DNA from 4 places in the Sporomusa sp. 246TCP1 genome. Region 1 is predicted to be linked to each of the others. Evidence: riboswitches for the same ligand, from Rfam matches in the RefSeq annotation. Region 1 holds a riboswitch; each other region holds the start of a gene.
What was found. Region 1 has a riboswitch for cyclic di-GMP ahead of AC1ECB_RS23640 (sigma-70 family RNA polymerase sigma factor). Riboswitches for the same ligand answer to the same signal wherever they lie in the genome.

Region 1 (6,196 bases):
ATCGTTTGTATCTTTTAATGTTACAAATTGCTCCTCATCATTTGGCCGAACATCACGCCCTATTCCTCCACTTGAGTCTGGTTAACGTTTTTATCGTTTTCGCAGTTCACGAGCCCCTTCCGCGGTAGCTACCACACTTATCAGAGACTGACCAATCGATGCCTCAACCGCAGCAGCCACAGTTCCCTCCAGGATGGGGGCATCGGCGATAGCTACCTGGCCTTTTAACTCGTCATCAAGCATATCTACTGCCAGTTCGGCACTGAGAACCGCACTACCCAGATCAACCATAACAAGAACGCCATCACCGGTATTAGCCGCTTCAATAGCTGCCTGAACTTTATAAGCATCTGTGCCGGTATCGCCATCAGTCATGCCGCCAGCGGCAATAAGCTTTTGCCCTGGAGCCGCCATTTGTGCGGCCAATTCGCAGATGCCTTCTGCGATCTTGGCACTATGCGAAACTACAACAATTCCTACCATGCTTACACCTCCTGCTCTATAGCAAACGCAGTAATTGCTGCTAGCATGAGATACGAGGATGTCGCACCTGGGTCCTGATGACCGATGCTGCGTTCCCCCAGGTAACTGGCTCGCCCCTTTGTCGCAATAATAGTTTTAGTGTATTCAACCCCACTAGCGGCAGCTGTAGTCGCCAATGTCAAACAGTCTGTTAGCGACTCCCCCCTGACCATAGCTTGGATAAAAGCCTCATACGCCGGCTCAAGCGCGTCAAGCATGGTCTTTTCACCGCGAACGGCTTTACCCCGGTCCTTAATCCCACCAATAGCCGCCTTAAACATCTGGGCGACCAGGTCAGTGTCTAGGATGGTTTTCCCCTGCACAACCGCAGCGGCCCTTATAAAGGCGGTACCGTAAAGCGGCCCGGAGGCACCGCCCACTGTCGATATCAGCGTCATACCAACCAGCCTGAGCACACTGCCAATATCCGCCACCTGCTCAGCCGCAGCCAGCTTGCTGCGCACGGCTTCAAAACCACGTGTCATGTTAATCCCATGATCAGCATCACCGATGGCAGCATCAAGCTCGGTAAGCTTTTCCTTATTGGCTATTATTACATCCGTTAGGGCCTCTATTGCCGCAATAGCATTTGCCACTTATATCCCTTCTCTCTTCTAGAATTGAACGAATGCCGGGGTGTCTGCCGGTGCAAGCAACAGCGCTTTTAGCTCACTGTCAAGTTTCAATACAGTAATGGAGAAACCGGCCATTTCCAACGAAGTCATATAATTGCCAACATACGTCTTAGCAATTACGATGTTTTTTTCAGCAAGCATGGCTGCTACCTTGCGATTAACTATATATAGTTCCATGAGTGGCGTGCCGCCTAAGCCATTAACCATTACAGCCACTTCATCGCCAGCATTTAGCTCACTATCACCCAAAATCTTATTAAGTAAATGCTCGGCAGTCTCATCAGCTGTTCGGATGAACTCCCGGTGGGTACCGGGTTCGCCATGAATACCCATACCGATTTCAACTTCATTATCAGGCAGCGTAAAACTAGTTTTGCCTGCCGCCGGTACCGTACATGGCGATAACGCCATTCCCATGGAACGCACATTGGCAATAACCTTTTCTGCTGTTTTTTGTACCTCGGCTAAATTCGCGCCCTGCTCAGCTTTAGCACCGGCAATTTTATGTACAAATACAGTACCGGCAATGCCACGCCGTCCGGTAGTCCAAGTACTATTTTCTACTGCCACATCATCATTAACAACCACTTTGGCCACTTTGACGCCATCTACTGCTGCCATTTCGGCGGCCATTTCAAAATTCATAATGTCACCAGTGTAATTTTTGATGACAAGCAATACTCCTTTCCCGCCATCAACGGCTTTAACAGCCTCATATATTTGATCAGGTGTTGGCGAGGTAAATACAGCACCAGCTACCGCACCATCCAACATCCCGCGCCCTACATAACCGCCGTGAGATGGCTCATGTCCACTGCCGCCGCCTGAAACTAATCCCACTTTACCTTGTACTGGTGAATTGGTGCGCACCAGTACATCAAACCCTGCTACCCGTTTAACATACTGAGGATGAGCCAAAACCAGCCCTTGCAACATTTCCTCTACTACTTGCTCGGCATTGTTAATAACCTTTTTCATTAATCAAAAGCCTCCCCGCAAATTTTACTATCCCGCGTACGGTATACTAAAATTATTGTACTGCAATGCGGCGTTGTAAAGCAAACCATAAAAGATATCTTACGGATAGACAGGCAGACACTTTTGATGAAAAAGTGCCTGCCTATTTGCTACTAATTTAAACTTTGTTCCAGGTACAGCATTACCACCTAAACAAGATTTATCGCTACCCGAGCTTACTAAGCTGCCCGGTTTTCCTGCTATAGTTACCCCTGTCCTTCAACTTCAATGACATTTTGCTGCGAACTCTTTGGATCGCATTATCGACAACCTTTTCCTGTACATTCAGCTTTTTAGCGATTTCGCGTTGCTTATAACCTGCAATATATAGATCTATGACCTGCTTTTCCATGCAGGACAAACTGTGTTCCAGCTCATCCTCAATTCGTTCTACCATTTCTTCTTCGATAATAAGAACAGCTGGGTCTGTTTGCTTGGTATCAATAAATACCGCCTCCAGGCTTATACCGGGTGATTCTGGCACCCCATGCAACGATACAGCTTCATTGAGAAAACAATGCTTTTTGCGATTATACATGGTAACAGCCGATTTGATTGTATTTTTAATAGTAAGTTCTGCTATCATCCGAAACGATTTTCCCCGTTGCTCATCAAAATGGCGCACAGCTTTATATAAGCCAATTAAGCCCCATTGATACAGATCGTGATAATCCCCACCAGGCAAGTAATAGGTTTTGAGATATCGCAAGATCACCTTATTATATTGTCTTGCGATTTTTTCAAACTCTTCATTGTTAACACAGCCATCACTATCAAAACATGACTCAAGCACTCCAGCAACTCCTTGTTATCATTTTTATTTTATTAGACACCTGCTCGTAATACAGTCTGAATTATGCTTAAAATGGGCAACAAAGAAGACAGACTAACGCCTGTCTCTAATTCAACCATACGCTAGTTGGCGGCTTGGCAATCATAGACTCTTCGTCCTTAGACCCATAGCTTTGTGTCTTTGCCTTTCGACAAATTTACCAAATATTTATCTTTATTTCATTATAAAACAGCCGCTTTATCATTTACTGTCGAATTTATGTTCATAAATATATTTTTTTGTTATTTTATTGTTAATTCTCTAAATTCTACTATCTCATATCAGTTTACTACTGCTCTGAAACCGCGGAATCCTACATATTTAGCCATAACTCTCCAATTTAAGACAGCCACATAACAGGGTATGTACTAACCAGGCAATCTGGAGAAATCACTAAATTTTGTAAATTGCTTGTGAAAAAACAGCTGGACACTATCAACAGGACCATTCCGGTGCTTGGCAATGATAACATCGGTAATGTTCTTGTTCTCCGTTTCCGGTTCATAGTAATCTTCACGATAAAGGAAGGCGACAATGTCAGCATCCTGCTCAAGTGAACCTGATTCGCGCAAATCACTGAGCATTGGTTTTTTTACCTGTCTGGATTCTACGCCCCGGCTAAGCTGAGATAAGGCAACAACCGGCACCTTGAGCTCTCGGGCTAAGGCCTTTAGCGATCGGGATATCTCAGAAATTTCCTGTTGGCGGTTTTCACTGCGTGAACTGCCGGTGCCACCTTGCATAAGCTGGAGATAATCAATGATTATAAGCTTTAGATCATGTTCAATTTTGAGTCTGCGGGCTTTGGAGCGCATCTCCATAATGGTAATGCCAGCAGTATCATCAATAAAGATCGGGGCGGCCGCCAAACGGTCAGCAGCCCGCACCAATTTATCCCAGTCGTTATTTTCAAGCTCTCCAATTCGGAGGCGTTGGGCATCAATGGGAGCCTCCGAACAGAGCATCCGCTGTACCAGCTGCTCTTTGGACATTTCCAGACTAAAAAAGGCTACCGCTTGTTTTTCCTTAATAGCAATGTTCTGGGCAATATTAAGAACAAAGGCCGTTTTACCCATACTGGGACGGGCAGCAATTAGGATAAGGTCTGAAGGCTGCAAGCCTGATGTCAGCTTGTCCAGGTCTTTAAAGCCTGTTGCCAAACCAGTAATACCACCTTTAGAGGAATACAGCTCAGAAACCCTGTCAAATACATCAAATATAATATTTTTTATCGACGCGAATTCCTGACCAACCTTGCGCTTGGAGACTTCCAGAATCATCTTCTCCGCCTTATCCATGATGACAGCCACTTCTTCATTGGCTTCGTAACCCATACCAGCTACATAAGTGGCAGTAGTAATAAGCTGCCTTAGCAGTGCTTTTTCTTCGACAATCCGGGCATGATACATGACATTTGCCGCGGTCGGCACACTGTTAGCCAGGGCGGATACATAAGAAATGCCACCGGCAGCCTCCAGCTTTTCATCCCGGCGCAATATCTCAACAACGGTTACCAAATCCACAGCGTCATTTTTATTAAACAACTCCATCATGGAATTATAAATCAGACGATGTGCCTCGCGGTAAAAATCCTCTGGTCTTATGATTTCGGATACCTTCGAAATCGCTTCGCGTTCAATCATCATAGCGCCCAGTACCGACTGCTCAGCTTCAACATTTTGGGGGGGAACGCGGTCAATCATGTAATTTCTCCTCACTTAATAAAAAAAACCACGCTTATCCAGGCATAGTACTACATTGCTTACCTGTTTCAGCGCGACTTTTCCGATATAATAACGTTCTAGGCGCTAGCAACCTCAATTTCATCAAACAAAATTGCCATGGCCTCTTCGACTGTGACAACAGGCCGAATAACAAGCCCCAAATGATTTTCTGGAATATCTGCCTTGTTTTCTTGTGGAATAATCATCGTCGCAATACCGGCTTGTTTGGCACCATAGGCCTTTTCAAATACACCACCAACCGCCTTGACCCGGCCTTGAATAGAGATTTCTCCCGTAATGGCTACGTCCTGGCGAATAGGTTTACCAGTAATGGCGGAAATAATGGCCGAAACTATCGCTGTACCAGCGGACGGACCATCAATGCGACCGCCGCCAATGATATTGACATGCAAATCATAGCTAGCCAGGTCCTGGCCAGTAAGTTTCCTAACAACCGCAGCTGCGTTAAATACCGAGTCTTTGGCCATACTACCGGCCGTATCGTTAAACCGGATACTACCTTTGCCTTTTTCTGCAGGAAATGCTACAGCCTCAATTTCCAACACCGAACCAAGATAACCACTGACCCCAAGACCAAATACCTTACCTACTTCCAATGTAGCTGCTGCCTTGCGGATTACATAGGGTGACAGACGGCTAACCTGTGCTACCCGGTAGACATCTGCTTTGGTAATACTAACAAGCTGTTGGTCTTGCCCTACCCGCATCAACGCCATACTATAGGCATCAGATAGAATATTGACAGCTTTCCGGCCCTCAATCGTATAGTCACTGATAAGTTGCGGCACTTCCGGCTCAATAACCACAGCAAGCTTGACTGCTGCGTTGTACACAATTTCCTGAATATGCTTGGGAGTTAAGGGCTCAAAGTAGATCTCGGCACAACGTGAACGCACGGCTGGCGTAATATCACTGGCATCTCGGGTGGTAGCGCCGATAAGGATAAAGTCTGCAGGCGCACCTTCTTCAAACAACTTTTTAATATATTTAGGAATACTGCTATCTGATGGATCATAGTAAGCCGAATCAAAAAATACCCGTTTATCTTCAAGCACTTTTAGCAGCTTGTTCTGCAGCATAGGATCCATCTCACCTATTTCATCAATAAACAAAATGCCGCCATGGGCATCGGTAACCAGGCCCGGCTTCGGTTCAGGCACCCCGCTGTCTGCCAAATCGCGACGAGCCCCTTGGTAAATAGGATCATGAACTGAGCCTAACAATGGATTCGTAACATCACGGGGGTCCCAACGCAAGGTCGTGCCATCAACCTCCACGAAAGGTGCCTCTTGGGCAAAAGGTGTACCTTTTGTCTTTTTGGCCTCTTCTAATACCAGTCGAGCCGCCGTAGTTTTACCAACTCCGGGTGGCCCATAAAGGATAAGATGTTGAGGATAGGGAGAGGCCAGTTTGGCTCTTAGAGCCTCTACCGCCCGCTCCTGACC
Region 2 (6,196 bases), 2.5 Mb from region 1:
TGGAATAACCTACAGCACCGCTGGCGAAAATATTGGCATTAACCGAACTGTTCAGCAAGCAGAGGCAGCCTTTATGAATAGTTCAGGACACCGCGCCAACATTTTAAACTCATCTTATACCAAAATTGGAATCGGAATCGCTTTTGATAAGAGTGGCAATATTTATATAGTTCAGAATTTTATCAGGCCATAACTTTACCGTATCCAGATTCACCTACAGGGGCTAACCTAAATTGCATTTAGGTTAGCCCCTGATTTTTTATTTTATGAAATATAGGGAACTCGTTTCAGCCTGGCTGAAATGACTTCACTTCGATAATTTAATAAGTATTTGTTATACTTTTCATCGGGACAAAGAAAAATACCGCAAAATAGTGGTCAACATTAATGGCCATCTTTTGCGGTATTTTTATTTTCGCCGAATTACTGCTGAGCAAATATCAATGAAACTGCTGGTTATTAAAGGGCTTCATTGACCAATGGGAACATAAGTAATTATTTTTATTATTTTTATTATTTTTCTTCAATTTTTATTGGTACAAATATAGTTTTACCGTCCCTATAAATTAATACAACCACTTTTTCCCCAATCTTTGCATTTGATACTTCTTTCTTTAATCTATCGGGGTCATTCATTTTTTTCTTATTATATTCAAGAACAATATCTCCCCTTTTAAGACCTGCCTTTTGGGCAGGAGAGTTTTCTGCAACTGCACTTATTAATACTCCTTCAGGCTCTTGTAACCCAAAGTAATTAGCAAGTTCCTTAGTAATAGGTTGCATGTAAATCCCCAGCCATGGTCTGATAACTTTTCCTTCATTAATTAGTTGGTCTATAACTTGGGTAACAGTTGAACTAGGAATTGCAAATCCTATTCCTTGCGCTTGCGCGTTAATTGCCGTATTAATACCAATTACTTTTCCTTGAAGATTTATTAACGGACCACCACTATTGCCCGGGTTAATTGACGCATCAGTTTGTAAAAGATCCGTAAACTGATTTCCATTAATACTAAGTGGTCTACCTTTTGCACTTATAACACCAACTGTAACAGTATGGTCAAGTCCATACGGGTTACCAATTGCTATAACCCAGCTGCCTACTTCCAGTTTGTTGGAATCCCCAAACTCTAGAGATGGAAGATCATCACCGGCATCAATCTTTAATATCGCCAAATCCAATTGTTCATCTGAACCAATTAATTTAGCAGCATAGGGTTCTTTTCTATTGGTTAAATAGGCATGTATTTTTTCTGCACCGGCAACCACATGATTATTAGTTACGATATAACCATCTTTAGAAATGATAAAACCTGAACCTAATGCTTTTGTTAGTCCCGGTTTTCTTTTATACTGTTCTCCAAAGAAATCTCTAAAAAAGGGATTATTTAAAAAAGGATCATCATTATTTTGAATTTGTGTCTCAGTCTCAATTTTAACTACAGCTGGTCCTGCTTGTTTTACGATAGTTTGGATTGTGTCAGGCCCCAGAAATACATTTGGCGAGGCTGCTTCCAGATTTTGGGCTGCCTCAACAGATAAAGCTCCGCCACCAAGAATCAAACCGACAGTAAAAAAAACAGTTACAATAATAAGAAGAGCAACGCTTACCAGTGATTTTTCATTGTGCTTCATAATGTTTCTACCCCCCTATAAAAATCCTTTCTCTGAGTTGAGTTATAATCATCAATTGATGATTATACACCTCTATATTACATTTTTCACTAAAAGATAAAATTCCTGCAAGAAGTTTGTTTCAAATCTACATTTTAATCAAATTTTTTGCATTGGTCCCAGTGGCATACCAATCCGTAACACACAAACCTGCAGACCCTTTGTAATCATCGCTTAGTACTTAAATATTTTATTAACCAATCTCACGGACATGCCCACCAACCTAACTTTAGGAAACCTAAAGAATATACTTTGCATTTTTGGGGTAGCTTATAAGAATAAAAGTGGCCTTGTCCCTCTCGCATAATGCTCAAAGGACAAAGCCATCTATACTTATTTATACTAAAAAACTATTGTGGCGGAGTTTAAATGTTCTATATAACATGGTTTATATTTGCATGGATAATATGGCTAGTTTTTTCCGACAAAAACCGTTGGCGGGAAATTTTTCCGGTATGCATCTTCGCCAAAACCCTGGCGCTGGCTACCGATGTCTTAATGTTCTATTACCCGCTGTGGGAATACATCGGCCCACCTTATTTCATACACTTGGGTGAAGATCTGGCGATATACCCTGTTGTAACATATCTCTTTATTCAATGGCTGCCCAACAGTCGCGCAGCAAAGAATATGATAAGCTATTGGCTGCTTTGGACAACCGTTGCTATCTCTATCGAGCTAATCTATGTAAGTTCCGGGTACTTACGATACCATCAGTGGTGGACTATCTGGCATTCCTACATGGCCGACTGGTTTTTGTACTGGCTATTCTATCAATTTCACAAAATCTTTCGGCTGGAAAAATTGTCATCTGAAAAAAAGTAACCACGACGTAATATATCTTTAATCTTGAAATACTACTTGAGTGAAGAGCATCGCTCTCTGGGGGTGATATCAGTGATTATTAACCTGGAACAATTTATTATGATAATAGCAGCGCTAATTACTTTGGTATTGCTGCTTTTCGTCGTAGATTGGCGGTATTTTCGGGATTGGGTCGTCGTTTTCTTTTTTAAATGCACCCTTGATTTTATTTGGGGAGGTGCAGTTGAAACCCTTAAACTGTTAGAATATCCAGTCCGTCTACTACCGAAATATTTTGAAACAAGTCTGCTTTTTGAAGTGTGGGTATTTCCAGTAATGTGTATTCTATATAACCAAACTACCCGCACGCGAGGTCTAGTCGGGATAATATGGTATGCTCTATTGTTCAGTGCCTTCTTAACCGCAATAGAATATCCACTTGAACTCTACACCAACCTTATTAAATACAATAACTGGAGCTGGTTTACTACCTTTTACACGCTTACGCTGACATTTCTGGCATCCAGAGCTTTTATTGGCTTCTACCGATGGGGTTGCGATTATGTTAGCCAAAAGAGGTGACTATCAATCTGATCCGCTGCAAACTCTATTCCGTCCCGCATTTTTCGCCTGGTATAAAGCAGAATCAGCTTGCCGGATCAAATCTGAAGGAACCTTATCTAATTCTGGTCTTATGGTGGCCACTCCAATGCTTACAGTAACATATTCGGCCACTTCTGACAACTCATGCGGAATATTTAACTTCTCTATATTACTACATATTCTTTCCGTAACTGTTAGCGCCCCGCCTTTCTCCGTTGAAGGGAGAAGAATAACAAACTCTTCTCCGCCATAACGTGCTCCCAAGTCGCGGGCTCTTTTTAACGATTCTTTCAGAATGTTGCCCACTTTCTGTAAACACTCGTCTCCTGCGAGATGTCCATAATAATCGTTATATTTCTTAAAAAAATCTATATCAATTAAAGCTAGTGATAAAATATTTCCCTGACGTAATGCTCGTCTCCACTCTTTTTCTAGTGTCTGATCAAAATGGCGACGATTAGCTATACCGGTTAATCCATCTAGTAAAGATATTCGCTCTAGTATATCCCTATATTTCTTAAGCTCCAAATGGTTTTTTACTCGTGCCTTTATAATAGCGGGATTGGAAGGTTTTATAATATAATCTATAGCCCCTGCTTCAAGTCCCTCTGTTTCATGTTGAACATCATTAGCAGCCGAAACGAAAATAACGGGGATGTTTTGGGTATAATGATTTTTCTTCAAATTTCTGCATACCTCGTAACCATCCATTCCTGGCATTTCAACGTCTAGCAGTATAAGATCTATACTCTCCGAAGCAGCTAAAACTAAGGCTTCTTCTCCCGATGTCGCAACAAGAATATCGTAATCATTACCCAATATATCCTTCATGATTTGGTTACTTAACTTTGTGTCATCAACAAGTAAAATACGTTGCCTTTCATACTCCAAAGTTATCATCACTCCACGAAGGTAATCGATATATTCCCGTAGATGTAAGCATATCCAGTACCGAACCCGTGGCTCCTCTCATTGATATGTTAACACCTTTACGTCTTCCTTCAAAAACTATTGCAGCAATAACGCCAACACCAGCAGCATCCATATAAAGAGTGTCTTTAAAATCAAGACAGATAGCTGTAGATTCACCTTTAAAGAAGCTGTAGACTCTGTCGCGAACGCAATCAGTATTGATGGCAAGACATTCAGGACCAATATTAACCACAAAATAATTATAATTTTCTTTCACCAGTCCACCCCCGAAGAATAAGTACAAATATCAATGTAACCCTTTACCTCTGGATAATAAAAAATTGCCAGCTTCAGCTAACTTTCATGCTGCAACCTGGCAATCTTAGACTAGAATCTTTAGACCCATGGCTTTGCGTCCCGCCTTTTCAGGAGGTTTGCCAATATTATTTTTTGTTTTATTCTGCATAATACTTCATAATCCTGCTTAAAACAAAAAAACATGCGTAATCTTTTATTGTGAACTTTTATCTCGTCAAATTCAGCAGATTCTTTCGTTTATAAATACTTAATATCACCCCGGTGGCTGCCAGGTTTACAATCGTTTGCGTGCCGCCAAAGCTGACAAACGGCAGGCATACAGATGCAACGGGAGCCAGTCCCAGCGACATCAGCACATGCCAGGAAAAATTGACAGTAAAGTAAGCGGCAAGTCCCGCCACAACCATTCTCCCATACTGGTCCTTGACCTGCCGCGCTGCGCGGACCAATACCAGTGTTATGGTGCATCCTGCGGCAATAGCGCCGGCACCTGCCAACCAGCCAAACTTATGCACTAAGTAAAGAAAGACAAAGTCGGTGTGAAATGCTGTGGAAGCCGCTTCTGGCATGGAAATGCCTTGCAACTCTGCAGAACGGATAATATTGAGGAGACTCAAATTATCCGCGGCCAATGACAGTTTGATCAGAATTAAACCAACCGGCATCAGCAGGAAGCCGATGATTCGTGTTTTTGGGGCACCGGACATAGCCATGAGGACAATGAATACCAACGTGTAAACCACCGCAAGATAAGCGGTGTTGCTTATCATATAAAGGAAATCCGGAATGATCAAAAGCATAGCGGCCTTTATCATCCAGGACCCATTTGTCCAGTCTCTGCCGATGAAGATTCCTGCCAGAGCAAGAGTAAGGAAACATGGCGTAATGCCAATATAGTTAATGAAGAGGTTATGGTTGTAACCACCGATTAAAACGGGACCTAACGCCAGAAACGATTTTCCATTCAGGGACGGCCCCAGCATCAACACGGCTAACCAAAGCAGTATTGTGCCCGCATAAAGGTGCGGAGTGTAAGGACGCAGCTTTCTAAAATCATAGTAATGCAGCCAAAACAATATCGCGGTTCCGATGCCGGTAAAAATCGCGCTTTTGACAAACACGTGCAGCGCACCTGGCAGCACACCACTTGTGTCAAGCATATGCATTACAGCCAAGCCCAGAAAGCTCATTAAGGCAACAGCGCCGACCAACGGCCAGTTTCTCTGGGGTGCATGGGTTTGCTGGAACTGCCAGCCTAAGTCGGTCGCATCCCCCATTCTATGTATCGCGGCCTGGATGGCGTCCTGCTCTGACAGGCCGTCGTTTTTCAATTCCAGAGCAATCTCTTCCAGATGAGACAACAGCTCCGACTTCACCTGCCCATGTACTTCATGCCATTTTATTTGAGAACATACTGCATCCAAATAGGTTTGCACTATACGATTTTGTTCTAACGACATACAATCGCCTCCCCGAGAATCTGTTCTACCGCCGAGCGGAATACAACCCACTCCCGTCTTTTTTCTTCAAGCTGCGACCGACCCCGCTCGGTCAATCGATAGTATTTTCTTTGCCGATTCCCCTGGGCATCCGACCAATAGGCTTCAAGCATCCCGTCCAGTTCCAGCGAATGCAATATGGGGTAAAGCGTTCCTTCCTTGAAGTGAAACACCCCACCTGAAGTATTCGCCATCTCTTTGATCATTTCGTAGCCGTACATCGGTTTTCGTTCCAGCAATTTCAGAATAAGGATAACCGTACTTCCCTTAAGCAGTTCCTTATTGACCCGCACTCTTGAATCCCCCTTGTTTAAGCATTGTTATTCAATGCATAGTATATCTATGTATTATAGTAATACACTTCCTAATTATTTGCAATAGATTAT
Region 3 (6,196 bases), 2.5 Mb from region 1:
CGTGCTGTCAAACTGCGATTATATAATTGAAATGGGAGTTGGTGGAGGTAGTGACGGCGGAAATATAATTGCGACAGGAACTCCTGCTAAATTAAAAGCTGATAAAAATTCTATTATAGGTCGGTATTTGAAGTGAATGAGGATCTAACAAAATTTACAGATGAATATATCAAACAAAAACGATACCGGCTGATAAACAGCGTCGTGCTTTATAAGGATTCCAAACTTATTTTAGCGAGATATTACAATGGATTTGATAAAAATAGCCGTAATAACATTAAATCTATTTGGAAAAGCATTTTGTCCATTTGTATAGGCATCTGTTTGGATAAGGGATATATTAAGCACCTTGATGAGCCCATTGCAAATTATCTTGATGAGTTTGCAGAAAATAATCACCCATATCATAAACTGATTACAATTCGGCATTTGCTTACCATGACGTCGGGAATTTATTGGAATGGTGGCATTCATTATCATTGCCCAATGCTTGAACAGCTCTGGAAAGTAGCAAACTGCATAGGACAGCTTGCTGACACAGCTATGGCTAATGTACCCGGAACAAAGTTTGTATATAAAGAATGGGATGTTATATTATTATCAGCGATTATTGGAAAAGCGGCAGAAAAAAGTGCATATGTGTTTTGTAAAGAAAACCTGTATGAACCGCTTGGAATAACAAGTGGCGCATGGGCTAAGTTTTCAAATGATGTTGATTATAATATAAGCAAAAATCCGAATCATGAGGCGCAGTCTGATTTGTCAGCTTGCGACCTTGCCAAAATCGGTTTTTTATTTCTGGATAATGGAAAAGATATTGTCGATGAAAAATATGTCAAGGCAGCTGTTTTGCCCTCGCAAAATGCAAAAGAGTATGGATTTTTATGGTGGTTATTTGATGGAGGTTACGCTTGCCGAGGATATGGAGGGCAAGAGATAACTATTCTGCCGGGAAAAAATATAGTGTATGTTATTCAAGCAACTCCGACCGCACAAAGCAAAAGTTATAGAGATGTTTTTGATAATATTATTCAGATGATATGAATAAATTAGTAGGGCAAACAGGGCAGTTTTCTACTCTTTGTTTGAAATTCTGCACCGTTACCAATGATACGGTTCATCTCTACTAATCTTAAATGAAAAATCTTTCACGATGAATTACATTATACAAAGTACTCCACTTTAGCCTCTGGAAAGTACGCCTTTGCCTGTGCAAACATATATTCCTTTAATGTTGCTATTGTATTATCCTGATAAAGATATTTGCCATAACCGAATTGCCCATATTTAAATCGTCGCGCTTCCTCGTCCAGAGGGAGAGTTGTTTGCGGAAACAAATCCAGTATCTGACTTTTTGCCCGCTTAGTAAAACGGTGACTGATAAATTCAAAGGTAATATCCCTACGGGCTGTCTGGGGCAACTGGTCATTTAGGGATTGGAACAACCAGTCATATTCTTCCTCCCACCCCTCGAATTGAAGAATAGGAGCAATGATGAACCCCAGCGGGTAACCGGCAGCAGCCACTTTGACCGCTGCTGCCACCCGTTCCGCCGCCGTCGGTGTTAAATGCTCGTATTTTCGTATCACAGTTGGGGCGTTGAGACTAAAACGAAACCGTGTCCGGCCATTATGCCTAACAGCCAAAAGAGAGTCAACATCCGTAAACTTCGTGACAAATCGAAACCGTCCCAATGTTCGCTCGGCAAAAAATTCAATTGCTTGCCGCAATACTCCTGTCAGGTATTCTGTCGGAATAGGGTCAGAAGTGGCCGCTCCTTCAAAAATGGTAACATCCGGCGCGCGTTCAGCTATATATTCGTCGGCCTGTTCTAATATTTGCTCATTGTTGACATATACACGCAAATATGGCTTTTTACCCAGCGTTGTGGCCAAATAACAGTACTCACACATACCGGGACAACTAGTATTTAATGGAAGCTGGTAATGGGCCGATGGCTTGCATGCTGAGAATTTAGTACTTCGACGCACGCCTACAACAAGAGTACGTTTGGCTTCACTAAAAGTCTGCTGTTGGTTTTTCCCCGGAATGCCGGTAACACGGTTATGAGACCCTGTTAACTCAATAGGCACTGATAAATCCAGCAATTTATCATAGATCTTTTTGCCAAGCGGAAATTCTAACGCCTGAGGCTCAAAAAAAGCTCGTTTAGGTACAAAGCGCATATACTTCACTCCTATAACATTTAAGCCTAGTATGCGCAATGCGCAGCGCATTAAGACTAGGTTGACCTAGATTTTAAATTTCCGGATTTCATGTTGTAATTCTTCTGCCATTTTAGCCAGGCTCTGGCTACTAGCTGCAATTTCTTCCATAGATGCTGATTGCTCTTCTGTTGCTGCTGAGACAGTTTGTGTATGTCCAAGCGCCTCGCTGCTTATAGTATCAATTTTATTTACTGCTAAAACAATATGCTGACTATCTGTTGCCATCTGTTGCATATTAGTAGAAATTTCTTTAACTTGTTCAGAAACCTCAGTCACAAGACTGGCGATATTATCAAAAGACTGACCCGCTAAAGTTACCACTTCCGTTCCTCTTTTTACTTCCTTAGTACCGTCAGTCATAGCCGCAACCGCGCTATCTGTTTCAAGTTGTATTTCGCCAATTAAATCGGCTATTTGTTTTGCGGCTTCTTGGGATTGCTCTGCAAGTTTCCTAACTTCTTCTGCAACTACGGCAAAACCTCTACCTTGTTCTCCTGCTCTAGCGGCTTCTATGGCGGCATTTAAAGCAAGCAAATTCGTCTGCCCGGCTATACCAGATATAGTATCAACAATTTGTCCAATTTCCTTAGAGCGCTCTCCTAGCTTCGCGACAACAATTGCGGAATTATTTACTGTTTTTTCTATACTGCTCATTTGTTCGTTAGCCTTGGCGATAGCCCCCAGACCATTTTGTGCCGTTTCAGCTGTTTTGTTTGTAGTGCTTGCCACAACGCTACTGTCCGCAGCCGCTTGTTGGACATTGGCCGACATATGGTTAATTGTAATTGACGTATCATCAATAGCCTTTGATTGTTTTTCTGCTCCACTCGCTACTTCTGCGATTGTTGAAGCTACCTGGGTTGCAGCTTGTGCAGATTGTTCCGCGCTTGCTGTTAACTGTTCGGATGAAGCCGCTAGCTGCTCCGCCGTCTGAGCTACATTTTTTATAAGAATTCGAAGATTTTCAGCCATACTATTAACAGCTTTAGTTAGCTGACCTACCTCATCTTTAGAATCAAAGCTAATGTCCTGTACGTTTAAGTTTCCATTCGCAATCTCTTGCACATTGGCAACTACTGCAGTAAGTGGTTTGGATATTATTGTTGCTACCCACCATCCTAATCCTAAAGCAAGTATCATGGATATTAACGGGATACAAATAAGCATTTTATTAGCAAAAGCAAAATCCAAATCATTCTGAATGTTTATCACATCTGCTGTTTTAGCATCATTTTCTGCAAGTTCGTCACAGAGCTTATTCATAGTATTGAGATGAGGTAAAGCATAATTCCTATAGTATTCGTAGGCATCTAATTTTTGTCCAGTAGATGCTATATCTAAAGATTTTTGGCGTTCGATTCTATATGAGTTTAATGCTTCTTTTATTTGGGAAATTCTTTCTCTTTCGGCCAGATCAAGATTCATTTTTTCATAATTAGCCATTATACCATCATTTTCATCTTTAAGTTTAACAAACTGTTGAGTAAATTTCTGTTCTTGATCTTTACCAATATTTAATAATATCAATTGTACAGTAATAGCTTCTCCAGCTCTAATATTGACTCTAAATGAATTTATCCATTTGATCGGCAGTAAATTATCTTCATAAATTTTAGTCACGTCCGTATTTGCTTTTTGATTAAAGTAGAAACCCGTAAAACCGATTAATCCCATTCCAATAGCCATTATTATAATAAGGCTGATAATTTTTGTTGCTGTGTTTAGATTTTTAAACATGCAGTTCGCGCCTTCTTTCATAGTCAATACCATTTCTTCGTTATACTAGGTCATGAAAACCTTATCAGAAAAAATAATAGGTTGAAACACTACAGCATTTGACCCACTCCTTTCAAAATTAATAGGCTACTAGATTGCATTAGAGTTTCTAACTCAATTTGCAACCTGGCAGCCATAACATTTTTGTCTTAGACCCACGGTTTTGCGTCCTCATTTTTCAATGAGTTTGCTTAACATTCAACTATTTTCATGTAAATTTTACCACCATTTATATGACAAGTCTAGCTAAAATGTTAATTCCGTCCTCCTATTTGCATGCCTGCTTTAACAATATAACAAAGCCTTTCCGCTCCCTTTTCAATTAATTCTGTTCCGCGCTCTATACACTCATCTAAAGACATCGGGCCGGGAACGATACTCATCACTCCGTCAATCCCCTGTTTTAACACCTCTTCATGTCCCTGTCCCAAGCCACCTGAAATACACAATACAGGAACATTATATTTTTTGGCTAATTTAGCCACTCCTACAGGGGCTTTGCCAAAAGCCGTCTGAAAGTCGGTGCGTCCTTCACCAGTGATCACAAATTGAGCCGATTTCACTATCGCTTCAAAGTTAATGGCCTCAAGAACAATTTCCACGCCTGGCCTCAGTTTAGCGTTGGTAAAAAGCAGGAATCCGGCACCAAGTCCACCGGCGGCACCTGCTCCTGGGTATTCTGCTACCTCTTTGTCTGTTGCCTTTTGTGCTTTTCCGGCAAAATGCCGCAAAGCCTCATCAAGCTGGACAACCATTTCCGGGCTAGCGCCTTTTTGCGGCCCATACACAGCAGATGCACCTTTTGGTCCGCACAAAGGGTTATCTACATCACAAGCCACCATGATCTTTGTATCCTTAAGCCGTATGTCAATTCCCGACATGTCGACACAATCCAGGTTGGCTAAAGCGGCTCCTCCGTACGGAAGTTCATGTCCTTTAGCGTCCAGGAATTTTACTCCTAATGCCTGCGCCATACCGCTGCCGCCATCATTAGTAGCACTGCCGCCAATACCAATAATGATTTTTCTTAGACCCCTATCAAGAGCTGCTTTAATTAATTCTCCTGTACCATAGGTAGTAGCAATACGGGGATCTTTCTTATCCTTAGGTACAAGAGGCAAACCTGAGGCAGACGCCATCTCAATAACGGCCGTTTCGCCGTCTCCCACAATACCCCAAAGGGCATCTACCATATCACCAAGCGGTCCGACTACAGGTTTAACTATAATTTGACCGCCAGTAGCCGTTACTAAGGCTTCTACTGTTCCTTCCCCACCATCAGCTATTGGCAGCTTTATGACTTCTGATTCTGGAAAAACTTGACGAATTCCTTTCTCAATGGCATTTGCAGTATCCACTGCTGACACACTACCCTTAAATGAATCTGGTGCAACTACAATGCGCATATCTTACCTAACCCTTTCTTGTATCAGGTCATTTTCTTTTAATTAACTTTAAATGATTATGTCTCAGAGCAATCTAATATACCGGAATATTTTGTCTAAACATCTCTGCAATTATTGTTTCCATAGTATACAGTCCTGGAGGTTGGCCTATAAGACATTTCACTGCAAAAATAGCCCCCTGACCAAAGGCTGCCCTGTTTATGCTTTCATGCTGCAACCGTATAGTCTGATTAGGCATCCCAAAGATGATCTCGTGACGCCCAACAATTCCACCAACACGAATAGAATTTAGGTGTTCTTCCTCATTGAGACCTAGTAAATTCGCAATTCTCTTTGCCGTTCCAGACACTTCGCGTTTTCCTTTAAAATGTTCCTCTACAATTTCAATATCTGCGTGAGGGGCTATTTTTTGCAAAATTTGAGCTGCTACCATCAAAACGTTAATTCCTAACGTAATGTTTGGAGAATATAGTACCTGATTATACTTTGCAAGAGATTTTATCAGATCTATTTCCTCCTGTTCGTATTTTGAAATAGCAGATACTATTGGAATTCCTGCTTCCGCTGCCTTTCTATATAAATAAACCCCTGAAGAATCCGAAAAATCAACAAGGGCATCAACCGGCCTTTCAAGAAAAAAATCATTATCGACATCCTCAATAGAAAAAATCTTACCTGCATCAAACTCATATCCCAACAAGCGGCTTGCATATTTGTGATGATCCGCATAACCTTTTCGAACCACCCATGATAATGCAAACTGACTGTCATTCAAGAATTCGTGGG
Region 4 (6,196 bases), 370 kb from region 1:
TTCTGAATAACATCAATAATGACCTCCTTGGTTTGTGTGAGTGAGGGCGAATTGAAGCATGCTGCGCACAACAGACATAAAAAAACTATAACGTGGTATCTTCATGTGTCGCGAATCACGTCTACAGATAGTGTTGCAATCAATATAGTACAAACTATTTTATTGCTGGCTTCGAGTTTGAGTCACTAATTCTACTAATTCTTCAGAAAACATATGTAATTCTCCACTATCTTTTTTCTCATCATAATAAAGTAATATTCTGCTCTTAGTACCACGCCAAGCATAACTATATTCATTATAAGTCTTATTTTGAGGAGTACCAAATTTTAGCTCAGCATTGTCCCGCAAAATTAACCAAGTATCATATTTATTATAACGAGCATTTACCGAAATTAGTTTTCCTTTCCAAAAGCCATAGAAAATATTCTGAACCTTTGCATCATCTAAATGAAGATCATCTTGATCTCGTTTATACACTTGAATTCCGCCGAGACTTTTATCAGTGTATTGGTATTTCATTATATCCTTAACTTTTTCAAGATCTGTACCCCATTTAATTTCCCTAAACCCATCTGGTTCGTTAGGAAAAGCATAAACCTGTTCACTTTGGTTCAAAAAAAACAATGAAAAAATTATACCTATAAAAATAATTTTTATAATTCTATACTCTTTTATCACCCAGATCACTCCAATTCGATTAAAATAATTAATTTTCTAAAAAACTAATCTAATTAAACTATATAACACCTCCAACCTCTCGAATATGACGCTTAACTTTTTCTATATTAGGGTCAGTAGATCGAGTATATCTGCAAAAACATTTTATATGCTTGTCGAGTCTCATTAAAATATGTAATTTCTAAAAGCGCTAACGGTTTCCCCAGCTTCTTAACAAGTTATTAACAGCTTGTACTTTAGCTTGTACTTTAGGGTCATGGTCACTAGCAGAAGTGTATTGTAAAAATAGTTTGAATAACTGAACAACTTCTGCCTTGCTCCGTCTTAGTTTCATATATATTAATGCTTTTTTAAGATAAGCATCTGTGTATTTAGTGTCTAATTGTATAGTCTTATCAAAATACGATATAGCCGTATATAGCTCACCCTTTGCTTCATAATTAACACCTAGATTATAATAAGCAGTCACATATTCAGGATTTATTTGAATAGCAGAATTAAAGTCAGAGATAGCTAAATCATATAGCTTCTTATCAAAATATACAGTACCACGAATATTATAAGCTGATACCAATTGTGGATTTAACTGTATTACTCTTGAATAATCCCCAATAGCTAAGTCGTATTGCTTTAGGGAATAATACGCGTAGCCACGTTTCTGATAAGTTTCTATATCTTTAGGCTCAAATTCAAGACTTTTGGTAAAATCCTTGATTGCTAATTCATATTGTTCCTTAGCTAAATAAGATGTACCGCGATTGCTGTAACTCCCTGCGTAATTAGGATTTAATTGGATAGCAATGTTGTAGTCTGCAATTGCTAAATCATATTCATTTTGAAAGCCATAGATCGAACCGCGATTATTATAAGCATCTGCATTTTGAGGATTTAACTCAATAGCTTTGTTGTAGTCTGCAATTGCTAAATTAGTTCTATTTTTTATTTGGTAAGCTATACCACGATTAACATAAGCTGTAATGTATTGAGGATTTAGTTCAATTGCTTTACTGTAGGCCGTTATAGCATTATCGTAATCCTTAGTAGAAAAAAGATAATCACATCCCTTACCGAACCATTGAATAGCAGTGAAAGACTGCTCATTTTGTGCTATCTTGTTTTCGACTTGTTTTTTTGCTTCAACAGAATTTGCTTGTGCCAATTGTTGTTTAAGTGCCGTAATCTCCTGCATAGCCCTTTTATAGTCTTCTTGTACTACCTTTAACATATCGAGGCTTTGTTTATCCTGGATTTTATTTCGCATTGCCTGGACGTTATCTGTACTCACTGTACAGCGAATTTTAACCCAGAACTTAAATGCTTCATCGCCAACAATATCACGCTTCTTATCGAGCACGGTAGTCTCAATTAAGCCTGATGCAAAAGTTCTTATCTCATCCTTAGTTAATTGCATATTTTTAACTTCAGAAAAACTCTCAAGATATGTACCTGCCTGCTCAATAGCAGTACGCTTTGCTTCGACTACAGCTCTTTCTTGAGCAACAGAAGGAGTTTCACCATCACCCATAATATAAGTACCTTCTGCAATGATTTCTTTAACTTCAGCAAAAGAAGGTGAAGGGAGTAATATAACTGTTAATAGTAATAGGCTAGCAAGTAATCGACAAAAATAATTTTCAATAAACATGTAACCACACTCCGTTATTTGTATATCTTACTTTTATACCACAAAATTCCTTTATTTCCTCTTAAGTATAAGAGTAATTTATATAGGAATAAACCAATCTATAGGTAATAGTATATTAAATATTTTTTAGTGACAACATTACTGCTGAATTACAATTATATAACAGATAAAGATCAACTGCTATGCAATATATAACTGAATAGTAGGAATAATAATGAGCCGATTAGGATGAAGGTAATCCACCTTGACTGGCCTTTTATATTTAGAAAAACCGTCAAAATTTTTTAAAAACACGAATTCTTTCACAAATTTTACAAAAAATCCAATGCATAGAAGGAATTAAAAGAAAAATGTAAAATATAAAAAATATTGTATGAATTTTGTTTTGATTATTATTGGTTACTTGTTTAATAGAGAATATTATATGGGCAAACTTATCCGAAAGGTAAGGACGCAAAGCCATGGGTCTAAAGATTTTTATCTATGATTGCCAGGTTGCTAATTTGACTATTAGTACTGGCAGTTTTTTTGTTTATCAGTGCTATAGTAAGGTAGATGTTCAGAATGTATTGTGATGATTTGTAAATAAGGCTACCCTTGTGAGCTATAGGTGCAAATCATCTTCAATATTACTACCTCAAGCCTGGGGGAAATATAGTGGAAAATGTAGCTTTTCTTATAATTGAAAAGGGTACTCCGTATGAAGTTGGTACGATTTTGCCGTTACAAATCAATAAGAATTTGATAGGTAGAATGACTGCTTCTTTTGTACCCGAAATAAGTTTTACTAATCTTTTAATTTCCCGCAGCCACTGTGTTATTGAGTTTCGTAATGGCGGATGGATGTTGTCTGAGCTTGGCAGTCGCCATGGAACACTGATTAACTATGAAAGAGTTGAGGCCTCGAATGAAGTGAGTCTACATGATGGGGATAGGATTAGTCTTGCTGGGGACGTTGCTATTTTCCGGTTTGTTCTTCCACAGATGTCTGAAAATACAATTGACCCGTCCATTGGACAACTTCAGTCTGAGAAGGAGCGCGAAACCCTATTAGATAGTTCTTTTCTTGTTAATTTGGATAAAATGCAATTAGTAATCAATGGACAAGAGGTATATCTATCTGTTAAAGAATGGGAGTTATTTGCTTTGCTTTATCAGAATCGTGATAAAGTGATTTCTCATGATACCATCATGAATGAAGTATGGAAAGAGCGTGCTTTAGAAAACAGCGTATTAGATGTTAGTACTGAAGAAGTTAATATTCTAATTTTTCGCCTGAGGAAAAAATTGGGAACCTATAGTTCGATTTTAAAAACAATTCGAGGTCGGGGATGTATTCTCGAATTGCCTAAATAAGTCGATCTATTTTTTTTTTATTAAACTGTAATTTGTTTGTAATATAACTGGATAGAAGGCTCAAGTATACTAGATATATATATAAGTTTACAGATGAGTAACTAAGAAGATTAGTTAAAGAAATGATAAGAACTGACTTTAGTATGTTATTAAGTACTGAAATATGGGGATGGTTACATGAGCCTACATTATATTACATCAGAGCCAAAATTTTTTTCTCATGTTGGGGGGAGAAAAGAGCAAGAAGATTACTGTGGTTATTTAGTTTCCCAGAGTAGGGATTTTGGCTGTTGGGTTATTGCAGATGGTTTGGGAGGTCATGAAGGTGGTGCGATTGCTTCAGAGTTGGCGGTTACCAATGTGATCAGGGCTTTTGATAAAAATCCGGAGGTTTCAAAAAAAGCATTACAATGGTATATCGAACAAGCTCAAAATGCCATTCTTATGGAACAAGCAAGAAATCCAAGACTTTTTTGTATGCGTACAACAATTACTGTATTACTCCTAACTTCTAATATGGCAGTATGGGGCCATGTTGGTGATTCACGGCTATATCATTTCAAGAATTGTTGTGTTGCTTCTTGTACTAAAGATCATAGTGTTTCACAGGTATTGGTAGATGCAGGTAAAATAAAGTATCAAGATATACGCTTTGATTCCAATCGTAATAAACTGACTAAATGTTTGGGTAGTAAAGAGTACTTTAATCCAGAAATAATAGAATACTCAGATATTGGAAGCAATGAATGTTTTTTTCTATGTACTGATGGCTTCTGGGAGCATGTATTTGAATCTGAAATGGAGGCAGACCTAATGGCGGCTGATACACCGAATCAATGGTTGGAAAGCATGGAAAATCGCTTGAAAATTAGAGCAACCGGAGCGTATGACAACTATACGGCAATGGCCGTTTTTTTAGAAGTAGAGAATTCACAACAAGGTCAGTGCTTGGGGGAAGGAAAAAATGTATGCTTTAGTCGTTAACGCCGGTCCAGGGCGAGGTAAGAGGCTAATTCTTAAGGGAAAAGTTGATTTTACTGTCGGTAAAAATGATACTTGTGATTTAATTATTGATAATGCTATGGTTGCAGAGTTTCATGCTCGCATTTCAATTTTACCAGGGGGAAAAGTCCGGCTAGAGACTTGCAATCGAAATAGCCCTTCTATTGTCAATAACAGACAGGTTAATGAGGCTGTCCTGCTCGAACCTGGAGACACCATTAAAATCTGTGACAGCATTATTAATTTGTACAATATTGGTGGCGAGGAAAAGCCACTAGCGAAATCGGTGCCTTTAATAAAAGAAGCAGACATAAAACCTAACTATGAACCAGCGACAGCAATTAAAAGAACAATGGATTTTGGTAAAATGTCTGTCACGACGATTGGGCGTGATCTTTCCAACGACATCGTATTAAAGCATCCACTAGTTTCTAGGCATCATGCCAAAATCATGTTAGTTAATGGCCAATATATTATCACTGATTTAAATAGTACTAACGGAACTTTTCTTGAAGGAAAACTTGTCAAAAAACCGACGGTACTGCCGCTAAATGCATTGATTTCTGTCGGTGGCTACAGAATGTATTTTAACAACGGGCGGATAATAGAGTACGACGATACCGATGGTGTTCGTGTGGAAATAATAAATCTCTTTCGAAAAGTAACTATAAGGGACAAAAAAGAAAAGATTCTTTTAGACAATATTAATCTTACAATTGAACCACGTGAATTTGTGGCAATTTTAGGTGGCAGTGGAGCAGGTAAAAGCACTTTTTTAGGTGCTCTTACGGGAATGTCAAAATTTAATTCCGGAAGTGTTCTCATCAATGGTTTGGATATTGGTGAAGAATACGGGATGGTAAAATCCATGATTGGTTACGTACCACAGGACGATATTATTCACCAAGAACTTACTGTTAATGAGGTGTTAACCTATTCAGCAAAACTTAGGATGCCGGATGACTTTGATTCAGCGCAGGTACGCGAACTTGTTGATGGCGTCATAAATGACTTAGAACTTACTGCCCATAAAAATTCTTATGTGCGGGAGCTTAGCGGGGGGCAAAGGAAACGAGTAAGTATTGGTGTGGAAATGCTTACTCAACCAAGTCTGTTCTTTCTTGATGAACCAACATCCGGTTTAGATCCAGGATTGGAAAAAGTAATGATGGAATTATTACGTAAACTGGCCAAGCAGGGAAAAGGCCGCACCATAATGTTAGTAACTCATGCTACCTGCAATATTAATCTTTGCGACAAAGTCGTATTTTTAGCTCGGGGCGGGAAGTTAGCCTTCTTTGGTACACCTGCAGAAGCATTAGCCTACTTTCAGTGTGATGATTTTGCCGAAATTTATAAAAAAATTGATAGTACAAAATCGCCGGAAGAGTGGGCTGAACTTTTCGCTATTTCTCCAATAGCACACCCTCAAGTAAACCATTCTCCCAAGCGACTTTCCGATAGGTCTAGGAAATCAGGCAGAAAACCTGCAGAAGAAAGCCCGCGAAATTCAGC

Region 2: another riboswitch for cyclic di-GMP. It lies ahead of AC1ECB_RS11805 (STAS domain-containing protein); the one in region 1 lies ahead of AC1ECB_RS23640 (sigma-70 family RNA polymerase sigma factor).
Region 3: another riboswitch for cyclic di-GMP. It lies ahead of AC1ECB_RS11990 (methyl-accepting chemotaxis protein); the one in region 1 lies ahead of AC1ECB_RS23640 (sigma-70 family RNA polymerase sigma factor).
Region 4: another riboswitch for cyclic di-GMP. It lies ahead of AC1ECB_RS25240 (FHA domain-containing protein); the one in region 1 lies ahead of AC1ECB_RS23640 (sigma-70 family RNA polymerase sigma factor).

The regions. Positions count from the first base shown of each region.
Region 1 covers NZ_CM170492.1:4,974,056-4,980,251, forward strand. The annotation lists gene dhaM (dihydroxyacetone kinase phosphoryl donor subunit DhaM) at 91-483, opposite strand; gene dhaL (dihydroxyacetone kinase subunit DhaL) at 486-1,118, opposite strand; gene dhaK (dihydroxyacetone kinase subunit DhaK) at 1,137-2,135, opposite strand; gene AC1ECB_RS23640 (sigma-70 family RNA polymerase sigma factor) at 2,341-2,967, opposite strand; cyclic di-GMP riboswitch class I at 3,093-3,178, opposite strand; gene dnaB (replicative DNA helicase) at 3,375-4,709, opposite strand; gene lonC (Lon family ATP-dependent protease) at 4,808-6,196, opposite strand, start outside.
Region 2 covers NZ_CM170492.1:2,453,962-2,460,157, forward strand. The annotation lists gene AC1ECB_RS11780 (CAP domain-containing protein) at 1-193, shown strand, start outside; gene AC1ECB_RS11785 (S1C family serine protease) at 514-1,635, opposite strand; gene AC1ECB_RS11790 (CBO0543 family protein) at 2,044-2,499, shown strand; gene AC1ECB_RS11795 (CBO0543 family protein) at 2,599-3,060, shown strand; gene AC1ECB_RS11800 (diguanylate cyclase domain-containing protein) at 3,064-3,972, opposite strand; gene AC1ECB_RS11805 (STAS domain-containing protein) at 3,962-4,270, opposite strand; cyclic di-GMP riboswitch class I at 4,358-4,442, opposite strand; gene AC1ECB_RS11810 (FtsW/RodA/SpoVE family cell cycle protein) at 4,518-5,771, opposite strand; gene AC1ECB_RS11815 (PadR family transcriptional regulator) at 5,762-6,103, opposite strand.
Region 3 covers NZ_CM170492.1:2,497,595-2,503,790, forward strand. The annotation lists gene AC1ECB_RS11975 (excinuclease ABC subunit UvrA) at 1-136, shown strand, start outside; gene AC1ECB_RS11980 (serine hydrolase domain-containing protein) at 133-1,044, shown strand; gene splB (spore photoproduct lyase) at 1,164-2,186, opposite strand; gene AC1ECB_RS11990 (methyl-accepting chemotaxis protein) at 2,253-3,965, opposite strand; cyclic di-GMP riboswitch class I at 4,122-4,206, opposite strand; gene AC1ECB_RS11995 (glycerate kinase) at 4,259-5,410, opposite strand; gene AC1ECB_RS12000 (4-hydroxy-tetrahydrodipicolinate reductase) at 5,484-6,196, opposite strand, start outside.
Region 4 covers NZ_CM170492.1:5,347,136-5,353,331, forward strand. The annotation lists gene AC1ECB_RS25225 (tetratricopeptide repeat protein) at 1-13, opposite strand, end outside; gene AC1ECB_RS25230 (hypothetical protein) at 160-678, opposite strand; gene AC1ECB_RS25235 (tetratricopeptide repeat protein) at 869-2,323, opposite strand; cyclic di-GMP riboswitch class I at 2,741-2,826, shown strand; gene AC1ECB_RS25240 (FHA domain-containing protein) at 2,981-3,679, shown strand; gene AC1ECB_RS25245 (PP2C family protein-serine/threonine phosphatase) at 3,857-4,663, shown strand; gene AC1ECB_RS25250 (FHA domain-containing protein) at 4,644-6,196, shown strand, end outside.